3 regions of the Tepidibacter aestuarii genome follow, and region 3 is predicted to be linked to each of the others. Evidence: riboswitches for the same ligand, from Rfam matches in the RefSeq annotation. Region 3 holds a riboswitch; each other region holds the start of a gene.
The links. Region 3 has a riboswitch for thiamine pyrophosphate ahead of M2214_RS01755 (thiamine-binding protein). Riboswitches for the same ligand answer to the same signal wherever they lie in the genome.
Positions count from the first base shown of each region.

Region 1: another riboswitch for thiamine pyrophosphate. It lies ahead of thiD (bifunctional hydroxymethylpyrimidine kinase/phosphomethylpyrimidine kinase); the one in region 3 lies ahead of M2214_RS01755 (thiamine-binding protein).
Region 2: another riboswitch for thiamine pyrophosphate. It lies ahead of thiS (sulfur carrier protein ThiS); the one in region 3 lies ahead of M2214_RS01755 (thiamine-binding protein).

Region 1 is NZ_OW235315.1:549,313-551,586, forward strand. It holds gene M2214_RS02615 (ATP-binding protein) at 1-156, shown strand, start outside; gene M2214_RS02620 (NifB/NifX family molybdenum-iron cluster-binding protein) at 158-514, shown strand; gene M2214_RS02625 (DUF134 domain-containing protein) at 600-1,037, shown strand; TPP riboswitch at 1,106-1,209, shown strand; gene thiD (bifunctional hydroxymethylpyrimidine kinase/phosphomethylpyrimidine kinase) at 1,325-2,143, shown strand; gene thiM (hydroxyethylthiazole kinase) at 2,143-2,274, shown strand, end outside.
Region 2 is NZ_OW235315.1:631,234-633,507, reverse strand. It holds gene M2214_RS03035 (putative NPN-dependent ornithine cyclodeaminase) at 1-67, opposite strand, end outside; gene uppS (polyprenyl diphosphate synthase) at 405-1,052, opposite strand; TPP riboswitch at 1,191-1,298, shown strand; gene thiS (sulfur carrier protein ThiS) at 1,376-1,570, shown strand; gene thiF (sulfur carrier protein ThiS adenylyltransferase ThiF) at 1,573-2,274, shown strand, end outside.
Region 3 is NZ_OW235315.1:356,418-358,691, reverse strand. It holds gene M2214_RS01765 (ABC transporter substrate-binding protein) at 1-214, opposite strand, end outside; gene M2214_RS01760 (ABC transporter permease) at 216-989, opposite strand; gene M2214_RS01755 (thiamine-binding protein) at 961-1,254, opposite strand; TPP riboswitch at 1,335-1,444, opposite strand; gene M2214_RS01750 (4Fe-4S binding protein) at 1,694-2,274, shown strand, end outside.

The sequences.
Region 1 (2,274 bases), 190 kb from region 3:
AATAAAAACCTGAAATTAGTTGGAGAAATTCCATATGATGAGACTGTAGTTAAGTCTATAAATGAGTTGAAGCCAATAACATTATATAAAGATAGTATAGCTAATAGAGCTATACAAAACATGTGGGTAAATATTAAAAAATTAGGAGGAATTTAAAATGAAAATAGCAGTTGCCAGTGATAATAAAATGGTTAGTGGACACTTTGGACACTGTGAGGGATTTAGCATATATGAGTCAGAGGATAATAAGATTTTAAAAAGTGAATTTGTTGAAAATCCAGGACATAGACCAGGTTTTTTGCCAGTATTCTTAAAAGAGCTAAAAGTTGATGTTATAATAGCTGGAGGTATGGGAGCTACAGCTCAAGATTTATTTAGAGAAAATAATATAGAGGTTATCGTTGGTGCAAGTGGTCTTGCTGATGAATCAATACAAAATTATATAGATGGGAATTTAAAATCAACTAATAGTGTATGTACAGAACATGAACATGAGGGAAGTTGTAACGGCTAATGCTGTAAAAAAGTCCCTGTATAGTTTGAATAATTAATAGGTAATGATATAATTAAAATATTATACAGTACAGGGAGGTATAGCTATGGCAAGACCTACAAAGGTTAGGACAGTAGAATTTTTTCCGGAAAATAATTATTTTGTTCCAGTTGGAAAACAAAAATGTGATATAGAAGAAGTTGAAGTAAAGATAGAAGAACTTGAAGCTATGAGACTTAAGGACATAGAGGGATTGAATCAAGAAGAATGTGCAAAGAAAATGCAGGTTTCTAGACAGACATTTCAGAATATAATAGACAGTGCTCGTAAAAAGGTAGCTGTATCACTAACTGAGGGAAAAGCTATAAGAATAAGTGGAGGACACTATACTACGAAGCACTGTAGGTTTAAATGTATGGACTGTGGGAATGAGTATAATATAAAATACAGTCAAGATAAAAAATCATGTCCTGATTGTGGATTAAATAAGGTTACTTGTACAAAAAAAGTTGGATTGTGCAAAAAGTTATGTGAAGATAAATAATATATTTGCAAAATATCATATTTGATATATAATTAAATCAAACTTTTACAAAAGTTTAAAATAATTTAATAAGAAGCTAGGGGTGCCTTTTGGCTGAGAGATAGATATTGTCTATTAACTCTTTAAACCTGATTTGGTTAGTACCAACGTAGGGAAGTTATGATTATATGGTTTTAGTATATTCATATTAATTGTATTCGTTATGAATACAATTTTTTTTTGTGAAATTACTGATTTAAATATACAAAAGTTCCCCTAGACTTTTTGAGAATAGGGGGACTTTTTTTATGAATATCAAAAAAGATTATAGAGTACCAGTACTGACAATAGCAGGATCAGACTCATCTGGAGGAGCGGGTATCCAAGCGGATTTAAAAACGTTTAGTGCTCTTAAAACTTTTGGAATGAGTGTTATAACAGCAATTACAGCTCAAAACACTAAAGGTGTATTTGCTGTAGAAGAGATTAGCAAAGAGATAATAAAAAAGCAAATAGAAGTAATATTTGAAGATATTCATCCAAAGGCTTTGAAAATAGGGATGGTTTCAAGCCCTGAGATAATAAAAGAAATAGCAGATACATTGAGCAAATATGATGTTAATAATCTTGTAATAGATCCAGTTATGATTTCAAAGAGTGGATATTCTTTATTAAAACCAGAAGCCAAAAAAAATCTTATAAATTACTTAATACCAATGGCTTATATTATAACTCCTAATACTATGGAAGCTGAGGAGATAACAGGTGTACATATTCAAAACTTAGAAGATATGAAAAAAGCTGCTGAGAAATTATTAGAGCTTGGACCTAAGTATGTATTGGTTAAAGGCGGTCACTTAGATGGTGATGCTGTTGATTTATTAATGGGTGATGGTGTATGTGAATTGTTTGAATCTAAAAGACTTGATAGAAAAAATACTCATGGAACAGGATGTACATTATCATCAGCTATAGTCACTCAATTAGCACATGGATATGATATAAAACAAGCAGTTAGAAACAGTAAGGAGTACATAACAAATGCGATAGAAAATAGCTTTGATATAGGCCATGGGGTAGGTCCTGTTCATCACTTTTATGAATTTGACAAAGGAGGAAATCAATAGTGTATAAATTAATAAACAAGGTAAAGGAAGTATCGCCATTAGTAGTTCACTATACTAATGAAGTTACTATAAATGATTGCGCAAATATGACTTTGGCAATAGGGGCGAGTCCTTTAATGAGCTATTCATAT
Region 2 (2,274 bases), 270 kb from region 3:
TTGGTGCATTTTTTAAAAATTCTTGTTCAAAATTCGGTTCTCTGTATTTCGGTAATTTAAAACTCATTTATAATACCTCCGTAAGATTGTATTTTACTAAATTCCATCGTTCTGGTTTTATAAAATTTTAACACTCTTACATATTATATCAAATAATTGCATATAAATACACCCAACGACGTTTATTGTGAATTTTTTCATTTTTTTTTATATTCTGATTTTATTCTTTTTTATATGAATACGAATTTTATTTACCATTGAATACCACTATATATCTAAGAAGCACAAAGGGTATCGAAATGATTTTTTCAGTGTTTTTATCAGGTATTTAGCAACTTTAGCTTGAATTTTTAGTCAAAATTAAAAGAAAAAAGTGGTGTACATTTAATCGCACACCACTTTTTTTAGCCTCCAAGAGTTACATCTTGAGTTTCATACCAATTTAGAGCTTCATGTATATGTTGTTCTTTAAAGTCAGGCCAATAATCATCTACCACATAAAAATCGGCATATATCGATTGAACTGGTAAGAATCCACTGAGTCTTCTTCTACCACCCCATCTTATTATAAGATCAAGCCTTGATATATCTTTTGAATTTATATTTTCTATTATTTTATTTCTGTTAGTAGTAGCTTCATCAAATTTCAAATTCCCAAGATCCCAGTTCCATCCATAATTAACTAAGAAATTCACTTTCATACCTGCATTTCCAAAATCTTTTCTTGTAGTATATTCTTTCAACGCATCTGGAAACATAGGTGATTTATGATTCCCTACAACCAATAAAGAAGCATCTTCATTTTCAAGCATTTTTACAGCATCTACACAAGCTTTAGTAAATGTTTTTGTTTGAATAGATGGTCTTTTTGTATTATCCACAGTAAATCCATAATATGTTATCTCTTCTATACCTATCTTTTTACAAGTTCTAAATAATTCAAGACCAGGATTTAGCCCTTCATCATATCCCATTTCCTTACTCATACCATTGTTTTGAGCCCATCTTCTATTACCATCAGGTATTACCCCTATATGTTTTGGAATTCTCATACAAACCCTCCTCCAACCTATTTTTCTGTATTATTCACCTTACATAGGGAATTTATACTTTCATTACCAATTTTAAACTTTTTAAATTATATTGTTGAACAATATTTATTAATGTGTTATTATGAACCTAAATTAAATAGTTTTCGCTAGGGGTGCTGGTAGGCCAGCTGAGATTAAGACCCATAAGTCTTTAACCCTTAACCTGATCTGGATAATGCCAGCGTAGGGAAGTGTATGTGTATATATTTGTATATGTAAATATATAGGTGCAAATCCTTTTCTGGATTTGCACCTTTTTTATTTTTCAGAAAGGAGGTATAAATATGATTGTTAACGGAGAGAAAATGTCTTTCAACCAAGATATAACAGTCAAAGACCTTATTTTAAACTTAAATTTAAAGCCACAAACAATTGTTGTTGAAGTCAATTTAAATATAATACCTAAAGATCAATATGAAAGCACAATTATTCATGAAAATGATAAGGTTGAAATAATCAATTTTGTTGGAGGTGGCTAAGGTTGAAAATATATGTGAATCAGAAAAAATACAATATAGAGCCAAATACAACTGCTTATGAAGTAAGGGATTCTTTTAAAAAAGATGCAGATGTAATTATCCTAAATGGATTTATTATAAATAAAGATACAAAGCTTAATGAATTAGACACTATAACACTTATAAAAAAAGGAGAACAACCATCTAAAGAAGAATTAGAACATCTTTTGGTATCAAGACACACCCCTAATATTCATGAAAAAATAAAAAAATCTACAATAGCAATAGCAGGTCTTGGTGGCCTTGGTTCAAATATAGCTGTATCTTTAGCTAGAATAGGTATTGGAAAGTTACTTTTATTCGATTTCGATGTAGTAGAACCTAGTAATCTAAATAGACAACAATATTTTGTAAAACATATAGGAATGAATAAAACAGATGCAATAAAAGATATTATTTATCAATGTAATCCATTTGTAGATGTTTATACAAAAAATATATTTATAGATAAAAATAATATAAAAGATTTATTCAAAGATGTTGAAATTATAGTTGAAGCATTTGATAATCCAGAATCAAAAGCCATTTTAGTAAACACTGTTCTTTCTGAAATGCCAAACAAAAAGATAGTAGCAGCATCTGGATTAGCAGGATATTTTTCATCAAATTCAATAATCACTCATAAGATAAAAGACAATCTATATATTGTTGGTGATAATAAATCA
Region 3 (2,274 bases):
ATGGTTGAATTATCTCAACATCTAGTCCTTCTTCTTTAAAGTATCCTTTATCCTTTGCAACGTAAAGTCCTGTATGGTTAGTATTTGGAACCCAATCAAGCACTACTGTAACTTTTTTAAGTTCATTATCTGAAGTTTTCTTATCTGCACATCCTGTTACTGAGATTATAATTAAAGTCATTATGCATATAATTGATATTAATTTTTTAATCATTTTATTTCCTCCTATTATTGTTTTTTTGCCATGGCATTAAAGCCTCCTGAACAACATCTATTACTTTAAACAAAATTATGCTAAGTACAACAATTATAAGAATAACTGCAAACATCTTATCTAAATTATACGAATGCTTAACCCTTAGCATATATACCCCTAAACCATAGCTTCCTCCTAACCATTCTCCAATAACAGCACCCATTATACTGTAGGTTGCAGCTACCTTAATTCCAGAAAAAAAGCTAGTCATAGAAGCTGGAAATTTAGCTATCTTAAATATCTGCATTTTAGATGCTCCCATAGTTTTTAACAGATTTATAATATCCTCATCAACAGATTCAAGCCCATCTAATAAGCTTATAACTATTGGAAAAAAGCAAACTAGAACTACCACTATAACCTTTGGCATAATGCCAAAGCCAAACCATATTACAAAAAGAGGTGCTATAGCAACTATAGGAACAGTTTGAGATACTATAACTAAAGGATACAAAGCTTTTTTTATTATCTTAAAATTATCCATAAGTATAGCTAAAACTAAAGAAAATGCTATAGCTATTATAAATCCTAAAAAAGCTTCATAAAGTGTAGTAACTATATGTACCTTAATACTTGGCATTATATCTATTAAAGCTGATATTACATCTGTTGGAGATGGCAATATATATCTTTGTACTATTCCTTTGTCTACGACAATCTGCCATATAAATAATATACTTATAAAAAATATAGCTGGGATAAATTTATTTTCTGTATTTCCCAATCTTTTCATGCATAGTCACACCTTTTGGCTTATAGTCTATTTTTACAATAGAAGCAACTCTACTAGCTCCTTCTTTTACGCATATCTCTTGAACTTCTTTTACAATATTTAAAAGAGTGTCCAAATCTCCTTCCATAGTAGTCTCCATAGGCCCAACCTCGTATTTTATATTACATGAATCAATGTACTCAATAACCTTATCAACGACATAATAAGTTTGTTCATCTGGTACCTTAGGTATAACTTGAATACTTACATTTGTAACTACTGACATAAAATCATCTCCTTTTATACTTTCCTTCATACATAAAAAAACCTTTACCCACATAGGATAAAGGTTTTATATACAAATAAACTTTACGAATATACATTCCCTACGCTGGCATTATCCATTTCAGGTTATAAGGGTCGAAATAACGCAACTTCCTCTCAGCCAAATTAATTTAGCTCCCCTCATTATTTAATTCATACTCATTTTATATATAAAATCATATTTAGTCAATATTAATATAGCTTTATTCAAAACCAAATCATACCAAATTCATTTAACTATATAAAAGTACAATTTAACTTAATATTAAAGGCTACTCTGTTGTTTAGTTTGTGTTTAATCAGATTAACTTATGCAAAATCATGTGTAACATTTAGAAGAAAACGAACATATTATTTAGTATACCCAGGTATGGTATATCAATAATAAAGGAGATGAGAATATGAATAATCTTTTAAGAGTTTGGAAGAAATACGGATATATTTTATTATTAATTTTTATAGTAGCTGGATTATTTGATAAACGAATTGCGTTAGCTGCAGTAATTTGTATGGTAGGACCTTTAGTCTTTGCCTTTTTTAATAAAGGAAGATTCTGGTGTGGAAATATCTGTCCTAGAGGAAGTTTTTTTGATAATATTATTTCTAAATTCAGTAATAATAAACCTGTGCCTAAACTTTTAAAATCAAATATCTTCAGAGTATTAGTTATTATTTTTCTGTTCTATATGTTTGGGAGTGGAATATATAAAAATTGGGGGAATACTGCAGGTATTGGAATGGTGTTCTATAGAATTATAGTAGTTACTACTTTAGTTGGAATATGTTTATCATTTTTTTATAACTATAGAAGCTGGTGTAATTTCTGCCCTATGGGAAGTATGACTGCATTTATATCTTATTTAAAGAAAGATAAAGAGGTACTTAATGTATCTTCATCCTGTGTTTCTTGTAGATTATGTGAGAAAAAATGTCCAATGGGTATTGTTCCTTATAATTATAAAGAAAATAAGTTAGATCACCC